3 regions of the Mesorhizobium sp. M1066 genome follow, and region 2 is predicted to be linked to each of the others. Evidence: predicted binding sites of a transcription regulator. Region 2 holds the regulator's gene; each other region holds the start of a gene.
What was found. The regulator LexA, encoded in region 2, represses DNA repair genes until DNA is damaged. The targets are predictions, from matches to a motif close to TGTTCNNNNTGTGTTCNG.

Region 1: a site for LexA is predicted at 2,651-2,668, ahead of NKH52_RS12775 (2'-5' RNA ligase family protein). Genes of this name have one in related genera too.
Region 3: a site for LexA is predicted at 5,628-5,645, ahead of NKH52_RS26300 (ImuA family protein). Genes of this name have one in related genera too.

Annotation. Positions count from the first base shown of each region.
Region 1 is NZ_JAMYMR010000007.1:105,032-113,166, forward strand. Features, by position in the region: gene NKH52_RS12760 (ABC transporter substrate-binding protein) at 1-450, shown strand, start outside; gene NKH52_RS12765 (cupin domain-containing protein) at 755-1,363, shown strand; gene NKH52_RS12770 (ABC transporter ATP-binding protein) at 1,353-2,438, shown strand; gene NKH52_RS12775 (2'-5' RNA ligase family protein) at 2,715-3,344, shown strand; gene NKH52_RS12780 (nuclear transport factor 2 family protein) at 3,476-3,829, shown strand; gene NKH52_RS12785 (SRPBCC family protein) at 3,933-4,412, opposite strand; gene NKH52_RS12790 (ArsR/SmtB family transcription factor) at 4,409-4,765, opposite strand; gene NKH52_RS12795 (ArsC family reductase) at 4,913-5,260, shown strand; gene NKH52_RS12800 (DUF488 domain-containing protein) at 5,457-5,819, opposite strand; gene NKH52_RS12805 (aminopeptidase) at 5,842-7,098, opposite strand; gene NKH52_RS12810 (LysR substrate-binding domain-containing protein) at 7,095-8,087, opposite strand.
Region 2 is NZ_JAMYMR010000003.1:305,093-313,227, forward strand. Features, by position in the region: gene NKH52_RS07235 (hormone-sensitive lipase) at 1-225, opposite strand, end outside; gene NKH52_RS07240 (AMP-binding protein) at 535-2,160, shown strand; gene kynA (tryptophan 2,3-dioxygenase) at 2,157-2,993, shown strand; gene kynU (kynureninase) at 3,073-4,320, shown strand; gene lexA (transcriptional repressor LexA) at 4,732-5,472, shown strand; gene NKH52_RS07260 (ComEC/Rec2 family competence protein) at 5,466-7,928, opposite strand; gene gltX (glutamate--tRNA ligase) at 8,031-8,135, shown strand, end outside.
Region 3 is NZ_JAMYMR010000028.1:62,176-70,310, forward strand. Features, by position in the region: gene NKH52_RS26290 (error-prone DNA polymerase) at 1-3,154, opposite strand, end outside; gene NKH52_RS26295 (DUF6504 family protein) at 3,151-4,626, opposite strand; gene NKH52_RS26300 (ImuA family protein) at 4,568-5,605, opposite strand; gene NKH52_RS26305 (metallopeptidase family protein) at 5,788-6,210, shown strand; gene NKH52_RS26310 (helix-turn-helix domain-containing protein) at 6,460-6,741, shown strand; gene NKH52_RS26315 (DUF1737 domain-containing protein) at 6,764-6,970, opposite strand; gene NKH52_RS26320 (HpcH/HpaI aldolase/citrate lyase family protein) at 7,022-7,900, opposite strand.

The DNA.
Region 1 (8,135 bases), on a different contig from region 2:
CAGCGCCCGCTGCTCTCCAACTACACCACCGACATGACCTCGGTCGAACAGGCGCTGGCCAGCGGCCAATTGGTCGCCGCCATGACCTGGAACGCGTCGGCCACCTCGCTCAAGAAGCAGGGCGTGCCGGTCGAGTTCATGAAGCCGAAGGAGGGCATGCTGACCTGGGCCTGCGGCTTTGTCATGCTCAAGGACGCCAAGAATGTCGACCTCGCCTATGACTTCATCAACAGCCGGCTGGAAGCCGACTCCGGCAAATACCTGATCGAGGCCTATGGCTATGGCAGTTCGCTGAACTCCGCTTTTGCCACCGTGCCGAAGGAGGAGCTGGAGAAATTGCAGCTGCCGTCGGATCCGGAGGTGATGCTGAAGACCACCATCTTCACCGGACCGATGAAACAGAATGACGACCTCGCCAAGATGTTCGAAAAGGTCAAGGCAGGCGGGTGAGCTTCGGCTGTATTGGGCGATTGGACGACTATTGTTGAAGTTTACGCCTCACCTGCCTGCCGGCATCCTCTCCCCGTATAGTGACGGGGAGAGGGGCGCTCTCATCGCCGGTTTCGCTAGTCACCTGCGTCGCAAAAAAGGCGCCAAGGTCGCGGCCAGCCCCCTTCTCCCCGTCACTATACGGGGAGAAGGGGGCTGGCAGGCGGATGAGGGGCGGCGCCGACGCCTGGTAAAAGTGCGAATTCAATCCCGAGGCAGGCCTTTGTCAGGCGCTGGCCCCAGAGACCGCAACAAGGACCGACCGATGGATGTTCTGGATGAAGCGGCTGAGAAGCCGAAGGACGATGCCGATGTGCGGGTCGGCCGGCGCGTGCGGGCGCTGCGGCTGGAGCGCAGCCTGTCGCTGGCCGATCTTGCGGCAAAAGCCGGCGTGTCGATCGGTGCATTGAGCCAGATCGAGCGCGGCATGTCCTCGCTGCGCGTCAAGGTGATCTGGCCGCTCGCCGCCGCCCTCGACATCGAGCCGTCGGCGCTGATCGCCGACGGCAACGATGCCGTCAACGATCTCTATTGCGTGCGTGCCGACAAGCGGCGGCAAATCCCGGTCAAATCGGAAGGCATTGCCAAGGCGCTGCTGTCACCGCCGGGCGCGACGCTGACCGGCATGCTGGTGACGGTGGAAGCCCGCGGCGGCACCGCCGAAGCTTACGCCCATGCCGGCCATGAGTTCGGCTTCGTGCTGGCCGGCGAAGTCGAACTGGTGGTGGATTCGACAAATTATGTGCTGAAGGCCGGCGACAGTTTTGCGTTCAAGAGCACGCTTTTGCATGCCTTCCGCAATCCCGGCGCCGAGCGCTGCCAGATCCTCTGGGTCAACACCACCAAGCCGTCCGAGGTTCGCGATGGCGCCTGATCCACTCGTCCGGCTGCAAACGGTTTCAAAAATCTTTCCCGGCGGCATCGTCGGGCTCGACGCCGTCGATCTCGACATTGTCAGCGGCGAGTTCATCACCCTGCTTGGGCCGTCGGGCTGCGGCAAGACCACCAGCCTGCGCGTGATAGCCGGTTTCGAAAGCCCGTCGCGCGGCAAGGTGCTGCTCGACGGCCGTGATATTACAGCGCTGCGGCCCTTCGATCGGCCGGTCAACACCGTGTTCCAGGACTACGCGCTGTTTCCGCACATGAACGTCGCTGAAAATGTCGGCTTCGGCCTGTCGTTGCGAAAATTGTCCGGGGCCGAACAGGCAAGGCGCACCGGTGAAGCGCTTGACATGGTCGGTCTCGCCGACAAGATCGGCGCTCGCGTCTCCGAACTGTCGGGCGGCCAGCGCCAGCGTGTTGCGCTGGCGCGTGCCATCGTCTGCGAGCCACGCGTGCTGCTGCTCGATGAGCCGCTATCGGCGCTCGACGCGCATCTGCGCGAGCAGATGCAGGTTGAATTGAAGCGGCTGCAGTCGCGGCTCGGCACCACCTTCGTCATGGTCACCCATGACCAGACCGAAGCGCTGTCGATCTCCGACCGCATCGTCGTCATGAACAAGGGCCGCATCGAGCAGATCGCGCCGCCGGCCACCCTCTATGATCGGCCGGCCACCACATTCGTCGCCAGCTTCATCGGCACGATGAACCTGCTGCAATCGCGTTTCATCGGCCGCGATGGCGATCGCCTGCGTTTCGCCGCCGGCGCTCTGCCGCTGGAAGCCATTTCCGAAACAGGCGACGCTCCCACCGAAGGGGCCATGCGCACCGTCGGCGTGCGACCGGAGGATCTCCTGGCGACGACCGAAGCCGCAGCCGGCACGGCGCCGGCACGCGTCAACAGCATCGTCTTTCACGGCCGCACGCTGCGCCTGCATGCCGAACTCGGGCAAGGCGCACCTGTCGTCATCGACGCGCCGCGCCAGGCCGAGGGTTTTCAATTCAGCGTCGGCGACGTGGCCCACATCAGCCTGCGCCGCGGCGCCAACTGCCCGGTGCTACCAGGTTAGTTTCATTGGTATCCAAAAACGGAGCACACGTCGCACGTTCGGCGGCTACAAGCAGTCGGGCAATGATCGCGAATATGCCGATTGGGATATCAACGATTTCCTCGAGGTTGAGGGCGTAGGCTTCCAGTCCAACTCAGCAGGGGCTTCTTCGACCGTTGAACTCGCGGGCGCGGATCCGGAAAGCCCCAACGCTCGCTTCATTTCGCTTGCAATGTTCCCTTTTTGTTCTAAAGTCTCGGACTTGGCGGAGATGGGTGGCGCAAAAAGAGTAAGGACATGAACGAACTGCCCACATTCAACACAGCCGAAAACGGTCAAACATCTTTCAATTGGCATGAGCGGAGCAGGCGTCGTCGCACTGATCGGTTGTTCTTCTGTCACCTGATGGAAGGCGCCATCGCCGACCCTATCGCTTTACAAGCAACCACTTGGCGGCAGGAACTCGGGCTGAAAGGGAAAATAGTTGCCAATCACATCTCGCTTGTTGGACTCGGCGACCATGACGGATTGCCGGAGGGGTTGGTAGAACTCGCTCACCACATAGGCTCGATGATTGTCGCAAAACCATTCGACGTTTCTTTTGATCGTTTGTGCGCTTTTGGCGGTGGCGCGCTTGTTTTACGCAACAGCGACGGCAATCCTTCGCTGCAAGAATTCTGGCGAAACCTCACAGCGGTGATTTCGGATAGCCCGTTAAAGCTCTTTCTCACAAAATCCATTGAACCGCATGTCACGCTGCTTCGTGACAAAGTGGGAGTGCCCAAAATTCGCGAAAGGGCGATTGACCGCATCAGTTGGACAGTGCGGGATTTTGCGCTCGTCCAGAGCTTCATCCAGGAAGGTCGGTACGAGGTGCCTTACCGTTGGCAATTGACGGGCCAGGACGATGCCCGGCCCGCGATGTAGACGCCCCAAATCATCGTCATATGTCCGCGGGACCATCATGCTGACATGGCTTGTCAGCTACGACGTGGCCCGACGATGGCAGGCCAGCAAGCTGTTCCCCATTTGCAGTGCGTCTGACAGGAGGAATACAAATGACCATCGCGGAAATTGCCAAGGATTTCACCGAGCTGCTCAAGCAGGGCGATAACGAAGCTGCTGCCGAGAAGTACAACGCCGATGATATAGTCAGTCTCGAAGCCATGGCGGGGCCGATGGCCATCTCCCATGGCAAGGAGGCGCTCAGGCAGAAGGGCCAGTGGTGGCAGGAGAACAACGAAGTGCATGGCGGCTCGGTCGAGGGCCCCTACGTCAACGGAGACCAGTTCGCGGTGCGCTTCAAGTTCGACATAACGCCCAAGGCTACCGGCGAGCGTGTCACCATGGATGAAGTTGGCCTCTACACGGTCAAAAACGGCAAGATCACCGAAGAGCGCTTTTATTATTGAGGCCGTGAAATACCATCGGCTTGCGGGAACTCGGTCTCGTCGCTGAAGGTTGAAAAATAAGCATGGCGGCCGGGACGATGTCCCAGGCCGCCATGTGAGAGGCTCAAATGGTCTTCACGTACTGCGCAAGCTGATCGGCCACCGTGCCCCAGCCATCGAAGAAACCCATCTCTTCATGGTTGTTGCGGGTCGCCTCGTCGCGATGGATGGCGGTGGCGGTGTAGCGCGTGCCCTTGCCGTCCGGTTGCAGGGAAATGACCGCTGTGATGAACGGCTCCCCTGACGGCCGATAGCCCGGCAGCAGTGCATCCGTCCACACCAGTCGCTCGTTCGGCACGATTTCGAGATAGCAGCAATGGCGGTCGTTGACCTCATTGCCGTCGGGCGACTGCATGCGCGTCCGGAACAGACCGGCCGGCCTGAGGTCGATCTCGCAGTCGGTGATCATCCAAGGCCTAGGCGTGAACCATTGCTTGACATGCTCAGGCGTCGTCAAGGCGCGCCACAGCAATTCGGGCGGCGCATCGATGACGCGCTCCAGCACGAGGTCCAGTCGGGGATCCGGCTTGAGGGGATAGATCATTTTTCTGTCTCCTGGAGGGTCATCACATAGGCGTCGAACTGGTCGAGGCGGCGCTCCCACAGCGTGCGCTGTTCGGCCAGCCAGTTTTCGGCAAGCTTCAGCGGCTCGGGTGCCAGTTGATAGGTCCTGACCCGGCCGGTCTTTTGCGAGCGCACCAGCCCGCAACCTTCGAGGATTTTGAGATGTTCGATGAAGGAGGGCAGGGCCATGTCGAACGGTTGGGCAAGCTCGCTGACCGAGGCAGGGCTGCGGTTCAGCCGCTCCACTACGCGTCGCCGCGTCGGATCGGACAGTGCGCGAAAGATGCCGTCGATCGGCGGAGGGCTCGGAGTTGTGGTCCGAAGGCTTGTCATTGGTTGGTCCTGAGGCACTGTCAAAACACTTAGGGAAATTCCTTAGCGTTGGCAAGAGCAAAACCGCAGGCATGCCGGGGAGCGCTGGCAAAGCGCGCAGAGCGTCCTTAATCTGCGGTCAGATTCGAAATCGGAAGGGCCACTGTTTTGACGATCACCATCTACGGCATCACCACCTGCGACACGGTCAAGAAGGCGCGCGTCTGGCTGGAGGGCCATGAAATTGCCTACCGGTTTCACGATTTCAGGGCAGAGGGGCTGGACGCCAAGCGGCTGGATGGCTGGGCGGGCAAAGTCGGCTGGGAAAAGCTGCTCAACAAGGGTAGCACCACGTTCCGCGAACTGGCCGACAAGGACAAGCAGAGCCTGGACGAGAAGAAGGCCAAGGCGCTGATGCTGGCCAAGCCGACCATGATCAAGCGACCGGTGCTGGAGGTTGGGGATCGGGTGCTGGTGGGCTTCAAGGCTGATGTTTATGAGGCGGTGGTGAAGTAGGGCAGCGCATACACCTCACTTCGTCATCCTATGGCGAAGCGAGGAGCGGAGCGACGCAGCGCAGACCATAGGATCCATGCCGTGATCTATCCGTGTTGCAACGGTGCAGATTCTGCTCCGCTGCGCCTTTCGACTGAGGTCGCGGCATGGATCCTCGGGTCAAGCCCGAGGATGACGAAGGTCTGGCTAACGATGGCTAATTGTGAGCGCTTGCGCTGAGATACCCCGCCAGCGCCACCGCATTGTTATACGCCTCATCATGCGCGCCATAGAGCAGCGTCACCTTGCCGTGGCTGATCAAGCCTCGCAATTCACCCACCGCCTCGCCGTTCCCGTCCAGCTCAGCACGATACCGCTCCTGAAACTCCACCCAGCGCGCCGGCTCATGTCCGAACCACTTTCGCAGCTCGTCGCTCGGCGCGATCTCCTTCAACCACAGCGCCAGCCCGGCGTGTTCCTTGCTGACGCCGCGTGGCCAGATGCGGTCGACCAGAACCCGCTGCCCGTCATCGGGAGCGGGTGGCTCGTAGACACGCTTGACCGCGATGTTGAAGGCCATCACACCTCCTGGCTGGAAACCCTCAGGCCCACTCGCCCTTGCGCATGACAGGCACGCGGGCGCCGTCCTTGTGGACACCGTCGATGTCGATCTTGTCCGAACCGATCATCCAGTCGATGTGGATGAAGCTCTTGTTGCCGCCGCGCGCCGCGATCTCGTCCTGGCTGAGCGAGGCGCCGTCGACAAAGCACTTCGAATAGCACTGGCCGAGCGCGATATGGCAGGCGGCGTTCTCGTCGAACAGCGTGTTGAAGAACAACAGCCCGCTCGCCGAGATCGGCGAGGAATGCGGCACCAGCGCCACCTCGCCGAGGCGGCGCGCGCCCTCATCTGTATCGAGCACCTTCTTCAACACATCCTCGCCCTTCGAGGCCTTGGCCTCGACGATCCTGCCTCCTTCGAAACGCACCGAGATGTCGTCGATCAGCGTGCCCTGGTAGGACAGCGGCTTGGTCGAGGAGACATGACCCTCGACCCGCCTTGCGTGCGGCGTGGTGAAGACCTCCTCGGTCGGGATGTTGGGGTTGCAGGTGATGCCGTTCTTGGCGGTCGAGGCGCCGCCCATCCATTCATGGCCGTCCGCCAGTCCAACCGTCAGGTCGGTGCCCGGTCCGGTGAAGTGCAGCGCGTGGAAATTATGGCCGTTGAGCCATTCGGTGCGGCTGCGCAGCGCCGCGTTGTGCGCCTTCCAATTGCCGATCGGGTCCTCAACATCGACCCGCGACGCGGCGAAGATAGCATCGGCGAGCTTCACGACCGCAACATCGTCGGCATCGCCGGGGAAGACCTGTTTGGCCCAGGCGAGGTCCGGATAGGCGACGATGTTCCAGTTGATGTCGAAGCCGGTGATCTTTTCCAGCGCCGGCTGGTAGGCCATCGAATTCGCCTTGTTGGCGCGCGCCACTTTCGCCGGGTCCTGTGCCGACAACAGCGACGGATCCTCGCCGCGCACGGCAAGCCGCGCCGCATTGTTGGCAAAGGCTTTCGCCATGCCCTCATAAAGCCAGCCGGCGGCGCGGTCGAAGCTCGCGTCGGCGCCGAAACGGTAGCGGGCCAGCGTCATCTCGTCATCGTTGAAGATCGGCGTCACCAGCCCGGCGCCGGCCTTGTAGGCATGCTCGACGATCCGCCTGGTCAACGGCAGTGCCGCGATCGATGAGGTCAGCACCAGATCCTGTCCTGGCTGCAATTGCAGCCCGACCTTGATGGCGACTTCCGCCAGCCTGTCGAGCTTCACCGGGTCGATCGATGCGGAAACGCCGCGCGAATGTGTGGTCATGATCCTGCCTGTCGTAGTTTGATGTCCGACCTACCATAGAGCGGCGGCGCGGTGCTTTCCACCGCGATCGCGCCGGCGGGTGCTGGGTTTGCGGACCCGAACCGCGCCATGGTTGCCTCGATCTCTTCCCTGATCCAGAGCTTGAAATCCCGGACCTTGCGGCTTTCCGCCTTGACGGACGAGGTCACCAGCCAATAGCCGAGCCCGCTCTGGGCGCGGATTCCGAACGGCGCCACCAGCCGCCCATCGGCCAGCGCATCGGCGGCGAGCAATTGCCAGCCCAGCATCACGCCGTGGCCGGCGATTGCCGATTCCAGGCACAGCATCGGGTCTGTGAAACGCGCGCCCTTCAGGAAGGTGACGGGTGGAACGCCGGCTGTCTCGAACCAGCTTTCCCAGTTGATCATCGCCCGCTCGTCGGTGATCGCGCAGGTCTGGGCAAGGTCCTCGATCGACTTCAGTTTTTTGGCGATCGCCGGCGCGCAGACCGGGAAGACTTCCTGCGCCAAGAGCAGTTCCGCCCGCCCGCCAGGCCATTTGCCGTCGCCAAGCCGGATGGCGATGTCGATGTCCGAGTGATCGAGATTGGCCAGCCGCACCGAAGCGTCGATGCGCAGCAGCACGTTGGGATGCCGGTCGAAGTGGCGAGATAGCCTGGGCAACAGCCACTTCGAGGCAAAGGCCGGCGCCACCGAAACCACCAATGTGCATTGCGTCGCCTCGTCGGCCAGCGCCACGGCCTGTGAAAGCTCACGAAATCCAGCACCAAGGCGGGCCGCGAAGACGGCGCCGAATTCGGTCAGCACCAGACCGCTCGCCGTTCGCTCGAACAGCGCTTGGCCGAGCTGTTTTTCGGTACGGCTGATCTGTTGGCTGACGGCGCTGACGGAAACGTTGAGCTCACCGGCCGCCGCCGCCAGCGATCCGAGACGGGCAACGGTTTCGACGGCGCGGAGGCCGTTGAGATGGACGCGGTTGAGCATGGCCATTGAGTTTTTCTAAACTGATCCGGCTGAAATCTCAATTGAAAGGCATGT
Region 2 (8,135 bases):
AATCACTACCAGCCCTTTGGGCGCGGCCCTGGGAAGGAAAAGATCGAGCCGATTGCGCGGTCCGTCGCCATAGGCGATGTCGAGCCGCGCCCGGCCCTGCGCCGACAGCGCATCGCGGAATGCTTGCGCTGGCTCCGCCCACGCAGACGGCCAGCGATCACTGCCCGCGATGTTGGCGCCGTTTGCATAGGCATCATCCCAATTGACGATGTGACGTTCGAACATCTGCGCCCTTCCCCAAGACGGCATCGCTACTTGCTAGCAATGGCCACCGCCATGCCATGCGTCAATGCCCTGAGCAAAAAACATTTTAGGCTTGAAACAAATTTCGACTGGTGCGATCCTGCCCCAACGAACAGCCGACAATGGGAGGTCTGCTGTGCTGCCCGAACCTGCAGATGTTCACCCTTTCTGGGCGCATCCCAGCAGGTGCGATGGTATTACGAAGCTTCCTCAGAGCAGGACCTTAGGATCCACTACATCCGGCCAAGGCGCATCGCGCACTGGCCAGGCAGCAGACGGGAGAGCGGCGACATGCTTGGGCCTTCAGCGCATATCGACACGTTCACGCGCGATCACCTGCCGCCGCCGGAGCAATGGCCTGAAATCCTGCTCGACGGCTTCGACTATCCCGAACGCCTCAACGCCGGTGTCGAACTGACCGACAGGCTGGTCGAAAAAGGTCTCGGCGACCACACCGCCCTCATCGGCAATGGCCGCCGCCGCACCTACAAGGAACTGTCCGACTGGACGAACAGGCTGGCCCACGCGCTGGTCGAGAATTATGGCGTCAAGCCGGGCAACCGGGTGCTGATCCGCTCGGCCAACAACCCCGCCATGGTCGCCTGCTGGCTGGCTGCCACCAAGGTCGGTGCCGTGGTCGTCAACACCATGCCGATGCTGCGCGCCGGCGAACTCGCCAAGATTGTCGACAAGGCGGAAATCACCGTCGCGCTCTGCGACACCAGGCTGATGGACGAGATGACCGTGTGCGCCAAGGACAGCGCATTCCTCAGGCAGGTCATCGGTTTCGACGGCACCGCCAACCATGATGCTGAACTCGATCGCGCCGCGCTCGACAAGCCGGTGACGTTCAGTGCGGTCAACACCGGCCGCGACGATGTCGCCCTGCTCGGCTTCACCTCGGGCACGACAGGCGTGCCGAAGGCGACGATGCATTTCCACCGCGACCTGCTGATCATCGCCGACGCCTACGCCCGCGAAATCCTGGAGGTGACGCCGGACGACATCTTCGTCGGCTCGCCGCCGCTGGCCTTCACCTTCGGCCTTGGCGGGCTCGCCATCTTCCCGCTGCGCTTCGGCGCTGCCGCGACGCTGCTCGAACAGGCGACGCCGCCCAACATGATCCACATCATCGAAACCTACAAAGCGACGATCTCCTTCACCGCGCCGACTGCCTACCGCGCCATGCTGAAGGCCATGGATGAAGGTGCCGATTTGTCATCGCTGCGCGTTGCAGTTTCGGCCGGTGAGACCTTGCCCGCTCCGGTTTTCGAAGAGTGGACGCAAAAGACCGGCAAGCCGATCCTCGACGGCATCGGCGCCACCGAAATGCTGCACATCTTCATCTCCAACCGCTTCGATGACATGAGGCCTGCGTCGACCGGCAAGCCGGTGGGCGGCTATGAGGCGCGCATCGTCGATGACGAGATGCGCGAGGTGCCGCGCGGCACGACCGGCAGGCTGGCGGTGCGCGGCCCGACCGGCTGCCGCTACATGGCCGATGACAGGCAGAAGGAATATGTGCGCGACGGCTGGAACCTCACCGGCGACACCTTCACGCAGGACGAGGACGGCTTCTTCCATTTCGCCGCACGCTCCGACGACATGATCGTCAGCGCCGGCTACAACATCGCCGGTCCCGAGGTCGAGGCGGCGCTGCTGGCGCATCCGGACGTCGCCGAATGCGCGGTGATCGGTGCAGAGGACGCCGAACGCGGCCAGATCGTCGAGGCGCATGTCGTGCTGGTGCAGGGCGTCGCGCCCGACGCCCTCACCACCAAGCGCCTGCAGGACCATGTCAAGGCAACGATCGCGCCCTATAAATATCCGCGATCGGTAAAATTCATCGCCGCTCTGCCCAAGACCCAGACCGGAAAGATCCAGCGCTTCCGGCTGCGCACGGAGAAAATCAATTGAGCCAACCGTACGATCCGGCGTCCGAAGGCGCCCAGATGTCGTTCAAGGAGCGCATGTCCTACAGCGACTACCTGCACCTGGAGAAAGTGCTGGAGGCCCAGACGCCGCTGTCATCGGCGCATGACGAGATGCTGTTCATCATCCAGCATCAGACCTCCGAGCTCTGGATGAAGCTTGCTCTGCACGAGATTGGCGCCGCGATCCGTTCCATCCGCGCAGACCGGCTCGAGCCGAGCTTCAAGATGCTGTCGCGCGTTGCGCGCATCTTCGAGCAGCTGAACAATGCCTGGGACGTGCTGCGGACGATGACGCCCAGCGAATACACCGAGTTCCGCGACGCGCTCGGCCAGTCCTCGGGTTTCCAGTCCTGGCAGTATCGCGCCATCGAGTTCATGGCCGGCAACCGAAACCTGGCAATGCTCGGGCCGCACAAGCATCGGCCCGACCTGAGCGGGAAGCTGGAAGCGATCCTGGCCGAGCCGTCGCTCTATGACGAGGCACTGCTGCTTTTGGCGCGCAACGGATTCGACATCGGTGCCGATGCCAGGCGCACGGACTGGCGTGAGACGCGAACCGAGAATGAAGAGGTGCTGGTCGCCTGGCAGACCATCTACCGCGATCCGCAGCGCTACTGGATGTTCTACGAACTGGCCGAGAAGCTGGTCGACTTCGAGGACTATTTCCGGCGCTGGCGCTTCAATCACGTCACCACGGTGGAGCGCATCATCGGCCTGAAACGCGGCACCGGCGGCACGTCGGGTGCTTCGTATCTGAAGAAAATGCTCGAGGTCGTGCTGTTCCCGGAGCTGTGGACGGTCCGCACCCGGCTCTGACGTCGAAATGAAAACAGGCACACCGAGGGGACGCGCTGTGGCGGAAAACCCTTCGCGAACAACCGGGGACTGACCGACCATGAGTGGAATTCCTGATCTCGCCGCAGTCGAAGCGATGGATGCCACGGATCCGCTGCGGGCCATGCGCGACCGTTTCATTCTGCCGGAGGGGATGATCTATCTCGACGGCAATTCACTGGGGGCAGCGTCTCATGCCGTTTTCAGCGAGCTGCAGCAGGCGGCGACCCAAGAATGGGCCCAGGATCTCATCCGAGCTTGGAACACGGCCGGATGGTTCGAGATGCCAATCGAACTCGGCGACCAGCTCGGACGCCTGATAGGAGCCGCGGCCGGCCAGACCGTTGTCTGCGACACGACATCGACCAACATCTACAAGGTGCTGCACGCGGCGCTGGAGATGCGGCCCGGCCGGTCGGCCATCGTCGCCGAAGGTGACAGTTTTCCCACCGACCTGTACATCGCCGAAGGCGTGGCCTCGACCCGGGATGGCGTCCTGCTGCGCCTCGCGGGTGTCGACGCGCCGACCATCGAAGAGCTGATCGACGAAAACGTCGCGGTGGTGCTGGTCAATCACGTCAATTACAAATCGGGTGAACTGCGCGACATGGCGGCGCTGACGCGCAAAGCTCATGCGGCCGGAGCGCTGATCGTCTGGGATCTTTGCCACACCGCCGGCGCCCTGCCCGTCGAGCTCGATCACGCAAATGCCGATTTCGCCATCGGCTGCACCTACAAGTACCTCAACGGCGGTCCGGGCGCACCGGCCTTCATCTATGCCGCGCAGCGCCACCACGGCGATATCAGCCAGCCGCTCAGCGGCTGGTGGGGCCATGCGCGGCCCTTTGCCTTCGAACGGGGTTATGTTGCCGGCACCGGCATCCGCCGCTTTCTGTGCGGCACCCAGCCTGTCCTGTCGATGCGGGCGCTCAAAGGCGCGCTTGCCATCTGGAGCGACGTCGACATGGCGGCATTGCGGAAGAAGAGCGTCGCACTGACAGAACTGTTCATCCAGCTCGTCGAAGCCAAGTGCGGCGCCTACGGTCTCACGCTGGAGACCACCCGCGACGCGACCAGGCGTGGCAGCCAGGTGTCGTTCCTTCACGACCATGGCTATCAAATCATGCGGGCGCTGATCGAGCGCGGGGTGATCGGTGACTTCCGTGCGCCATCGACCATCCGTTTCGGCTTCACGCCGCTGTATGTCGGCTACAAGGATGTGTGGCTGGCGGTTGAGGTGCTGGAGGATATTCTGCGCACGGGCGCATGGAAGGACCAGCGTTTCGCGGTCAAAGAAGCCGTTACCTGACGCAACGATCCCCGCGATCCGCCGCCGCCGCCCTCACTGCCTGGCAGATGACGGAGGGCTGAATTTCCAGCCACAAATGCCAACAGACGTTGGCGTTTTGGCTCCGTTTCGTTCACGGCAAACGAACGTCCCGAAGATTTATATCGTCCTTTGTGGAGGTCGATAGATTGATAATGCCAATCCTTGGGTCGAGGATGAGCCACAGGTCATTAACCATAATAATTTCAATGTGAGCAGGCGCATCGCCGTGCCTGGCGCTTGTTGATCGCGACCCGCTGGCAAGCGCCAAATAATTTCAGCAGCCTTAACAAATTCATTAAACTTTAAACGGTTGCAGAACACAACTGGAACAGATAGGGTTTGTTCTGGGTTTGTTTTTCGATTCTGGTTTCAGGTAACCTGGGGGCCGCCATGCTGACGCGCAAGCAACATGAACTGCTGATGTTCATCCATGAACGCCTGAAGGAGAGCGGCATTCCGCCATCCTTCGACGAGATGAAGGAGGCGCTTGACCTTGCCTCCAAATCCGGGATTCATCGGCTGATCACCGCACTTGAGGAGCGCGGCTTTATTCGCCGGTTGCCCAACCGGGCACGCGCGCTGGAAGTGCTGCGATTGCCGGACTCGATCGCGCCCGGCCTCAACGCGGCAAAGAAGTTTTCGCCAAGCGTCATCCAGGGCAGTCTCGGTCAGGGTGGTGCCCTTGGCCGGCAGATCAAGCCGGCGCCTTCGCGGATGCCCTCGCCCGGCAATGATGACGATGCGGTCTCCGCCGTGTCGATCCCGGTCATGGGCCGTATCGCCGCCGGTGTGCCGATCGATGCCATCCAGCATCAGACGCATTCGATCTCGGTGCCGCCGGACATGATCATGGGCGGCGCCCACTATGCGCTGGAGGTCAAGGGCGACTCGATGATCGAGGCCGGTATCTTCGACGGCGACACCGTCATCATCCGCAATGCCGACACGGCGAGCCCCGGCGAGATCATCGTGGCGCTGGTCGATGAAGAGGAAGCGACGCTGAAGCGGTTCCGCCGCAAGGGCGCTTCGATTGCTCTCGAAGCCGCCAATCCGGCCTATGAAACCCGTATTTTCGGCCCGGACAGGGTCAAGGTGCAAGGCAAGCTCGTCGGCCTGATCCGCCGCTACTGAGCCGGCTGCGGGTTGGCCGCTGGCTTCTCCGGTTTCTTGAAGGGTGCCAGCCCCCTCGCCTCACGAGAGTATTTGCGTTGCGTGTGCCAGGGCCGATATGGGCTGTCCACCGCGAAGCTGATCGTCGCTGGCGTGGTCGCCGATTGGCGATCGAAGAAGACCGCGGCACTGCCTTTGCGAGCCAGTTGCCGCTTGGTGATGACGAGAACCAGCGGATTGTGACAGGCGTCATACGCGGTGGCGTCATTGATGACGATCAACTCGGCGAAGCCGCAGGCTTTCCAGGCGTCCTTGCGGTCCTCGACATAGGCAATGATCGCACCGGACATGTGCCTGGCCACGCAAACGCCTGAGGAGCAATAGAACGGCGATCCCAGCGGCAGATCAACGGCATCCGCGACATCGAATTGCCCATCGCTGTTGTCGAACACCTCTGGCACGACGATGGTTTCTGATGTCAGGGCGCGTTTCCAGTTATCGACGGTGAATTCGTTCGGCCGTTCCCGGCTGACGGCAAGCTCGCCGCCACCGATCGGCAACGCCACCAGCCGGGCGTCTTCCGAGATCAGCACATCCGGCGTGCGCGTATCCGAGACCGTCAGCAGGCCGGCAAGCGCGAAGGGCAGAGCAGCGAGCCGCAGCCAAGTTGTCGCCATCGTCGCGATGACCAAAGCAATCGCCACCAGCAGGACCGACTGTTGCGAAATCAGCCCGACCCCATCGACAGGCGAACGCTCGGAGATCCAGCCGGATATGGCGATCATCATCGTCAGGCCCTTACCCATCAGGTAGAGAGCCGGCCAATCCAATCCGAAAGGCATCAGCAGCGCGCTGGCGACGGCCAGGAACATGACGACGGTGACGATCGGCATAACCGCGAGATTGGCAAACAGGCTAAGCGGCGAGACACGCTGAAAATGCCAGATGGCAAACAGCGTCGTCGCGCTTCCGGCGATGATCGAGGTCATGGCAAGGCCGGTTGCCGCCAGCAGGAATTTTCGCGTCAGGAAACCTGGCATGGATCGCTTTGGCGGCGGCGGTCTTGCTTTTCCCGCGCGGTGATCGGCCCAGCCGGCATAGGCGCCGACCAGAGCCGCGGTCGCGGCGAACGACATCTGAAAACTCGGGCCGACCACCTCATGCGGCGACACCACGATGACGGCGATCGCCGAGATCGCCAGATTGCGCATGGTGAGTGCTGCTCGATCGAACAGCACGGCAATCAGCATCACCGCCAGCATGATGAAGCTGCGCTCGGCGGCAACGACGACTCCCGAGATGATGAGATAGGCCGCGATCGAGAACAGTGCGGCGGCGGCGGCATACTTCTTGACCGGGCGACGCGCGGAAAAGTCGGGAAACAAGGCGAAGGCGCCGCGCAGCAAACCCATGATGGTGCCGGCGACCAGAGCCATGTGCAGTCCCGAAATGGAGATGATGTGATAGATGCCGGTACGTCGCATCGCCTCATTGATGTCATCGGGAATGCCGGCGCGCACGCCGACGATCAGCGCCGCGGCGATCTCGCCTTCGGCGCCGCCGACGCTCGCCCTGATATGGTCGGCGATGCCTTCACGGGCATTTTCCACGCTAGAGGAAATTCGGGCCGGCAGCGGCATGTCGCCGTCATCGTTGACGACAAGCTTTGGATTGCCGAGAAAGAACCCGCTGCCACCGATGCCGGCAAAATAGCTGTCGAAGGAGAAGTCATAGCTGTCCGGCCGCACCGGTCCGGTCGGCGGCAAGAGCTTGGCATATCCGGTGATGAGGGAGCCGGCGGTCACGTCAGCCGGGATCTTGCGTGCCGAAAGCCGCACCCGTTCCGGCGCATAGCGCAGTTTCGGTCTTGCGGTCGATGTCACGTCGATGGTCAGCCGGATGCGGCCGGTTTCCATCCGGTCGAGCGAGACGACGCGGCCGGTCACCTGCGTCGAGATTTCCGAGCCCAACATTTGTGTGCCCGCACGCCACGTCTCGACCTTGGCAGCAAGCAGTCCTAGGGCGCACAAAAGTGCCGCCATGAAACACAGATGGGTCTTTGGCCATGAGCGCGAGACCAGCGCACAGACCCCCGTCAGAATGACAACCGCGACAGGTCTCGCAAAGTCGGGCTCGGCCGTCAGCGAAAAATAGCCGATCGCTCCGATCGCCAGACAGACCGGCACCAGCAGGAAGGCTACGCCCCGATCGAGTTCCAGGCTCGCCGCCATGTTCACGCTGTGGCGCAGGCGAGGCAGTGATGTCAGGCCGATCTGCCGGCGCACGCGCACGATCCTGCCGGTTTCGGCAACAGGAACAGAGGCGGCGACATCCGCTTGCAAGGGCGCCTTGCCGGGATCCGGCACGAGGGGTGACGGCGGCGGCAACGAGGCTGGCAGAGGCGCAAACAGGGACCGTTCGCTGACGCCAATGGCAGCGTCCTCGCCCTGATCCGAGCCCCAGCCTCGTCCAGCCATCAGGTCTGCCCCTTGCGCCCTCGACACCCTATGCTACATGAACGCCGGGCGCGCGAAAGTCCGCGCAACCGCACCCCGCTTCAGATGGTTTCCGAGAGTTCCATGTCCGACAAGGTCGTCACCCGTTTTGCCCCCTCGCCCACCGGCTATCTGCACATAGGCGGCGCGCGCACGGCGCTGTTCAACTGGCTGTATGCAAAGCACACT
Region 3 (8,135 bases), on a different contig from region 2:
CCTCGATCCTCTCGGCGACGATGTGGACCACGCCCGATTCCGACTGCAATTTTCCGGTGACCTTGACGAACCGGGCGCCCATGACGATGGGCCGGTAACGGTCGAAGGTTCTTTGCCAGAAGATGACGTTGGCCACCGCCTTGTCGTCCTCCAGTGTCAGGAAGATCGCGTTGCCCTTGCCGGGACGCTGCCGCACCAGCACGAGGCCGGCGACGGAGACGCGCCTGCCGTCACGCACGGAAGGCAGGTTCGCATTGGGAATGACGCCGGCGCGGTCGAGCCGCTCGCGCAGGAAGGCGACCGGATGCGCCTTCAGCGACAGGCCGAGCGCGCGGTAATCATGGATGACATGCTCGCCGAGCGGCATTTTCGGCAGCTTCGTCTCGGGCTCCAGCTCGCGCAGGCGAAGCGCCGGCTGGTCGAACAGCGGCAGCCTTTCGGCGGCGCTCTTGCCGTCGAGCGCGCGCACCGCCCACAACGCTTCGCGACGATCAAGACCAAGCGAGCGGAAGGCATCGGCCTGCGCCAGCCGCTCGATCTCGCCGACATCGAGGCCGGAGCGCAGCCAGACATCCCGGACGGATCCGTAGCCTGAGCCGCGCTGTTCGACGAAGGCCGCCATGCGCTCCTTCGACAGGCCCTTGATCTGGCGGAAGCCGAGTCGGACGGCATGCTTCGTCTCGATGACGCCGCGCATCTCGGCATGGCGCGGGAGGATACGGGTCGGATCGAAAGGCGCTTTCTCCAGCGTGCAGTCCCAGACCGAGAAATTGACGTCGATGTCGCGGATGTCGACGCCATGGTCGCTTGCGTCGCGCACGAGCTGGGCCGGCTGGTAAAACCCCATCGGCTGTGAATTCAGGATCGCGGCGCAGAACACGTCGGGATAGAAGGTCTTGAACCAGCAGGAGGCGTAGACGAGCAGGGCGAAGGAAGCGGCATGGCTTTCGGGAAAGCCATATTCGCCAAAGCCCTCGATCTGCTTGAAACAGCGCTCGGCGAAGTCCTTCGTGTAGCCTTTGTCGACCATGCCTTCGATCATGCGGCGACGATAATTGCCGATGGTGCCGGTGCGCTTGAAGGTGGCCATGGCACGGCGCAGTTCATCGGCCTCGCCCGGCTTGAAGCCGCCAGCAACGATGGCGATCTTCATCGCCTGTTCCTGGAACAGCGGCACACCAAGCGTCTTGCTGAGGATCGCCTCCAGCTCCGGCTTTTGATACTCGGCCTGCTCCTTGCCTTGCCGGCGGCGCAGATAGGGGTGGACCATGTCGCCCTGGATCGGGCCCGGCCGCACGATCGCCACCTCGATGACAAGGTCATAAAAGGTTTTCGGCTCAAGGCGCGGCAGCATTGACATCTGGGCGCGCGATTCGATCTGGAAGACGCCGAGCGTGTCGGCGCGGCAGATCATCTTGTAGACCTGCTTGTCCTCCGGCGGCAGGGTGGCCAGCACATAGGGCTGCCCATACGGGTCCCTCGCCTTTGGATAATGCTCAGTGAGCAAGGTGAAGGCGCGTTGCAGGCAGGTCAGCATGCCGAGCGCCAGCACGTCCACTTTCAGGATCTTCACTGCGTCGAGATCATCCTTGTCCCACTCCACCATCTTGCGCTGGTCCATCGCCGTCTTGACGATGGGCACGATCTCATCGAGCCGGTCCCTGGTGATGACGAAGCCGCCGACATGCTGCGACAAATGGCGGGGAAACCCCATGATCTCGTTGGCGCGTTCCATCACATGCCGAGACACTGGATCGGTGCGGTCGAGGCCGCCGGCGCGGGCTTCCTTCTCGCCGAGCTCCGAGGTCGACCAGCCCCAGATCGAGCCGGAAAGGGACGTCCTGATATCCTCGGACAGGCCCATTGCCTTCGACACTTCGCGCAGCGCCGACCGGCCGCGATAGCTGATGACGGCGGCAGCCAGTGCCGTGCGCTTGGAGCTGTATTTCGTATAGATGTACTGCATCACCTCTTCGCGTCGCTCATGCTCGAAGTCGACGTCGATATCCGGCGGCTCGTTCCTCTCCTCGGAAATGAAGCGCTCGAAGAGCGTATCGATCTTGTCGGGTCCGACTTCGGTGATGCCGATGCAGAAGCAGATGATCGAATTGGCGGCCGAACCACGTCCCTGGCAGAGAATGCCCTGGCCACGGGCGAATTTGATGATGTCGTAGACGGTGAGGAAATAGCGGGCGTAGTTGAGGCGCTCGATGAGAGTGAGCTCTTCCTGGATGCGCTTGATCACCGAATCCGGCACACCCGCCGGATAGCGGTTGGCCGCTCCCTCCCGAGCCAGCCGCTCCAGTTCAGCCTGTGGGCCAAGACCCGATTCCGTCGGCTCATCCGGATAATTGTACTGAAGGTCGCTCAACGAAAAGGTCAATTCTTCCGCAAACCGCAAGGTCTCGGCCAATGCTTGCGGATGCCTGCGGAACAGGCGCGCCATCTCCATCGGTGGCTTCAGATGGCGCTCGGCATTGGCGGTGAGTTGCAGCCCGACCTCGGCGACGGGGGTGTTGAGGCGGATCGCGGTCAGCACGTCCTGCAGCGGGCGCCGTTCGGCGGTGTGATAGAGAACGTCGTTGGTCGCCATCAGCGGAATACCGACGCTCTCGGCAAGAGCCGCGGCCTGCTCGATGCGGAAACGGTCATTGCCGGCGTAGTCGGGCGAAACGGCCAGACGGAGATTTCTGCCGAAACGATCCTTGAGCAGCCGAAGCAAGGCGAGACCGTCCTGCGCCCCCGCCGACAGATCGGGCAGGACTGCCAGCGACATCAGATCCCCCCATTCGAGCAGGTCGCTGCGCTGGAGAAGGGTGGCGCCCTTTTCGTTCTCGTCGCGCAGATTGGCCTGGGTGAGCATGCGGCACAGATGCCCCCAGCCCTTGCGGTCCTGGGGATAGGCGAGGATGTCCGGCGTGCCGTCGCCAAAAACCAGCCGGCAGCCGGGATGATAGGAGAGTTTTTCGACCTTGGCCTGCTGCCAGGCGCGCACCACGCCGGCCACCGTGTTGCGGTCGGCAAGCCCGATCGCCGAGAAGCCCAGGAGCTTGGCCGCGACCACCAGCTCCTCCGGCTTGGAGGCGCCGCGCAGGAAGGAGAAATTCGACTGGATGCCGAACTCGGCAAAGGGAATGACGGTCAGCGCGTTCATGCGAAGACACCATGCATGAACCAGCGCGGCGGCACCTGCGTGTTGCCGTAAAGACCTTGCCGGTAAAGCCAATAGCGGCGACCATCGGCGTCCTCGATACGGAAATAGTCGCGGGTTGACGTGATCGGATCGCTCGCTGCCTCGCGCCACCATTCGGCGGCGATGCGTTCCGGCCCTTCGGCGCGCGTGACCCGGTAGAGCGCGCGCCGCCAGCGGAAGTTCAGCGGTGGTCCTTCCGGCATTTCAGTGGCCGGCACATCGATGGGTTCGGGCGAGCGGAACAGCCGGATCGGCCGTTCCGGCGGAAATATGGTTTTTGGTGCCTGCAGCCTGCCGGGCTTTGGCGGCGGCGTGGTCCGGCGTGGCGCTTCGGTGAAGGGGATCGTGGCGACGGCACGCTCCGGCAGATGGCTTTCGACCGCGACCGGCCGGAGAACCGCGCCCTCGCCGAGCCGGGCGCGGATGCGGTCGGCGAACAGCGCGATGTCGGCACCGTCGTCGGCCGTTTCGCCAGTCAGATCGGCCTGCTGCATGTCGAAGGTGGCTGCCGCCAGCACCGAAAGCCGCACCAGATCGAAGCCATAACCGGCATCGATATCCTGTTCGAGCGCGGCCAGCCGCTCATGGAACAGTTTCTGGATCAGCATGGGTTCGCGCATCGGCCGCGAGGTGCCGAGCGCGATGCGGCTGACGGCGCCGTCGACCCGAAAGAGCAGCAGCGCCAGTGTCCTGGCACCCTCGCCGCGGCGCTCGAGATCGGTTTTCAAGGTCGCCGCCAGCATGCCCACCAGCCGTTCGATGTCCTCGGTCAGGGTGACGGGTTCGGCGAGATGGCGTTCGACCGAAAGCGGCGCGACGGGAAGGCGCGGCGACACCGCTTCGTCGAGACGGCCAAGCGCCTGGTCGAGGCGCAGGAGCAGCAAGGCGCCAAAGCGGCGGGCGAGCGGCGCGCGCGGCGCCGCCATGACGGCGCCCGCCGTGCGCAGGCCGACGCTTTCCAGGCTGGCGCGGGTTGCCGGCTCGATGCGCAGTGCGGCCAGCGGCAGGGGTGCAAGCAGCGCTTCCTCCTCGCCGCCATCGACGATGCGGTCGCCGGCAAAGCGTGCCGCCGCCCAGGCCGCCCCCGGTGTCGCGGCAAGCCCGGCGCGGACGTCGAAACCCTGGTGGAAGAAGCGCGACAGGATGTCGTCCAGCATGGCGCGCTCGCCGCCGAACAGATGGGTGCAGCCGGTGACGTCGAGAAACAGGCCGTCTGTTGCGTCCAGCGCCACCAGCGGGGTGTAGCGGTCGCACCAGTCGGCAAGGCCTTCGAGCAGGCGGCGGTCGGCTTCCGGATCGGCCTCGACGATGTCGATCGACGGATGCATGGCGCGCGCATCGGCAATGCCCATGTCGCGCTTCAGGTGCAGCGCCTCAGCCCGCTCGTCGAGGGCCGAGATGCGCTGTGCGTTGCGGTCGCGATGGCTGATCACGAGCGGCGGGTGAGATGGGTGATCCGACGGCCGGGAACGCCAGGACCGCCCCAGACGCTGGCGCAGGACCCTTTCCGCCGCCAGATAGGGAAACCACAGGGACAGGATTCTTTGGCCGGTTTCTTTCCCCACCTGCTCCTTCGTCGCCCGCTCTTTCGTCGAATGCGCATTCATCGGGATTCCACTCCAGTGTGAATTGTCCAGGCAGGGCCGTGCGGCTCTTGCCGATGGTGAGGGTGAAGGCCGGGCGGCCGATCGAGCCGGCCAGCGGCCCGGCGATGGTGTCGCGCGGCACCGCCGGTGCCGACGTGACGATGAGGCGGACGGGTGCCGCCGTCGGTTCGGGCTCGGCCGCCTGCCGCAGCAGGAACACCGGGCGGCCGGCCGCTTGCGCCCTTGCATGCAGCCGGCGTGTCGCGGTCAGGTCAAGCCGCTGCGGATTGCCGCGAATTTCGAGGATGACCGCGGCGAGCGCCGTCATCCGGGCCGCCTCCTCGGCGACCCACAGCGCATCGACAAGTCTCGGTGCCTCGGAAAACAGCAATTGCTCCGGCTCGATGCCGAACGAGGCGTGAAGCCCCCTGGCATAGGGAAAGCCGGCCTCGCGAAAGATCTCCGATGTGCCGATCCACAGCACCGGCAGCCCCGGCGTCTGCTTGAGGATCAGGCTTGTGAGCGACAAAGCGAAGCCGGCGACGGCCCCGGCATCGCGGGTTTGCGTGCCATGGATTTCGCTCAGGGCGGCCTTCGGCAGGCCGCCGCTCAGGGCGGCGTCGAGGCGCTCGACGCCAATAGGCAGGAACGCATCCGGCAACGCCGCGGCAATGCCACGCCGGACGATTGTGAGATCGGTGTTGACGTCGGCATCAAAGGGCGCGGCGGCCGGCGCAGCCAAGCGCTCGGGCAGCGTTCCCTCGATTTTCGCGATCTGGCGGCGCAGGGCAAAAACAGTCTCCCGCGCCACGGCGGTCATCGCCATGACGGTCAGCTTCCACTCACATTGTTCCTGTTATGTTCCCTAAGATTCCAGAGCCCATCCCAAGAGTCAAGCAGACTCATGGGGAATTTATTCCTCTCGGCATGGATGGCGCAGGCGCATCGGCCCGTGTCATTTGCCGATTACGGTGCGAAAGCCTATATGCCGGGATCAAAGGACAAAGCATGGCCCGCATCTACAAGACCCGCACCTGGCACGACGAACTCTCGCCCTCGATGGACGAAATGGAGTTCCTGGCGCTGGAGGCGTACGCCCATCTGCCGGAGGATTTTCGCAAGCTGACCGGCGAGATCGTTATCCAGATCGCCGAATTCCCGACCGACGAGATCATGGACGATCTGTCGCTAGAAACGCCGTTCGACCTGCTCGGTCTGTTCGAGGGACGCGGCATCGCCGAGCGCTGGAATCCGCAGACCGGCGAAGGCCCAAACCGCATCACGCTCTACCGCCGCGCCATCCTCGACTACTGGTCCGAGAACGAGGAGACGCTGGGCGACATCGTCACCCACGTGCTGATCCACGAGATCGGCCACCATTTCGGCCTGTCGGACGATGATATGGAGAAGATCGAAGAGGCGGCGGAGTAGCCCCACACCTTCGTCATCCTAGGGCGGAGCAAGGAGCGGAGCGAAGCAGCGCAGACCCTAGGATCCATGCCGTGATGTTGGTACAGGGCTCTGGCGGTGCCGTACTGAAAGCTTAACATCGGTTTCGGTGAAAACAGGCCCTAATCCTGATCTGGTATGCCCCTCGGCGAAGGTCACGGCATGGATCCTAGGGTCTCCGCAGTCGCTTTGCGACTGCTGCGCCCTAGGATGACGAAGGGAGGCGTGACGATGGAACGTCAGAGCTTTGAAAACGTGTGGGACGCGCTGGAAGATACTCCGGCCGAGACCGCCAACATGACCATGCGCTCCAATTTGCTGATCGCGATTGAACAGCGGGTGCGGAGCTGGAAAATTACCCAGGCCGAAGCAGCCGAGCGGCTCGGAATCACGCCGCCGCGCCTTAGCGACCTCTTGCGGGGCAGGATCGCGAATTTCAGCCTGGACACGTTGATCAACCTTGCCACACAGGCGGGACTTACAGTGCGCCTTGATATTGCCGAGGCTGCCTAATCCGCATGCAAGGCGCTGTCCTCTACCAGTCGCTGAGCTTGGTGTCGGGCCCGTATTCCTGACCGTCGATATCCTTCACCACCGCCTGGCCGCAGCGCATCGTCTTGGCTTTCTTGTCGTAGGCATAGGTCGGCGAGCCGAACAGGTGCCAGCCTTTGTTCAGCGCCGCCGTCACCTTGTGGCAGAAACTGGCATCGTCCGGAGCGGACAGAAAGCGGTAGAGTTTCATTGTTCAATTCCTGTCGTGAATAGCCATAGCCCGCTTACATCCATCGAGCATTTATGACCCGATGGCGGCTGCCTTCGCCAGCAGTTTTTCGGCCTGCGCCAGGTGCAGCCGCTCGACCATCCTGCCGTTCAGCGCGATCACGCCCTTACCGGCATTTTCCGGCAGCGCGAAAGCATCCTTGACCAGGCGCGCCTCGGCTACTGCTTCCTTGGACGGTGCGAAGGCGCGATTCGCCGCCTCGATCTGGGCCGGGTGGATAAGACTTTTGCCGTCGAACCCCATGGCGGCCGCCTCGGTGCATTCATGAGCGAAGGCTTCGAGGTCGCGAAAATCGTTCGAGACGCCGTCGAGTATATCGATGCCGCCGGCGCGCGCGGCCAGCACCATCTGCATCAGCCATGGCACGAGGTAGCGTCGATCAGGCGTTGCCAGAATGCCGGTCTCCTTGACCAGATCATTCGTTCCGGCAACGAAACAATTTAGCCGAGAGGCCGGATCACGGCCAAGCTCGGCGTTGGCGCCGATGTTGAGCAGCGCCTTGGGCGTCTCGATCATCGCCCATAATTTCACGCTGTCGGGAGCAAAATTGTCGTCGAGCACATCGCCGGCCTCGAGCAGGTCGCGCGGCGTGTCGACCTTGGGTAGAAGGATGCCGTCGGGTTCGCAGCTTGCGGCAGCCAGCAGGTCGTCGGCGCCCCATTCGCTTGATATCGCATTGATGCGGACGATCATCTCGCAGCGGCGGTCGGGATGGCCAGCGAAAATCCCGGCCAGTTTTTCGCGGGCAGTGATCTTGTCGGCCGGGGCGACGGCATCCTCCAGGTCGATGATGACAGTGTCGCAGGAAAGCTGCGCGATCTTGGCCAAGGCCTTGTCGTTGGAGGCCGGGATGTAAAGCACCGAGCGGCGCGGGCGGTAGGTATCTGTCATGCCTGATCTATGCCGCGTGCGGGCGGATGAGGCAAGCGCCCGACTTGTACCTGAGGCGAGCCATCGCGAAAGCTGGTGCTGCCCCTTGCCTATCCGTCCTCTGCAGCAGTTGCGGAAGAGGCCCTTCCTCTCCCCCGTCGATCGGGGGAGAGGTGTCGAGCGAAGCTCGACGGAGTGGGGGTCGACCCTTAGGCGCAAGGCGATGCGATGCTTGCGCCTTCCTAGTGTCCGTTCA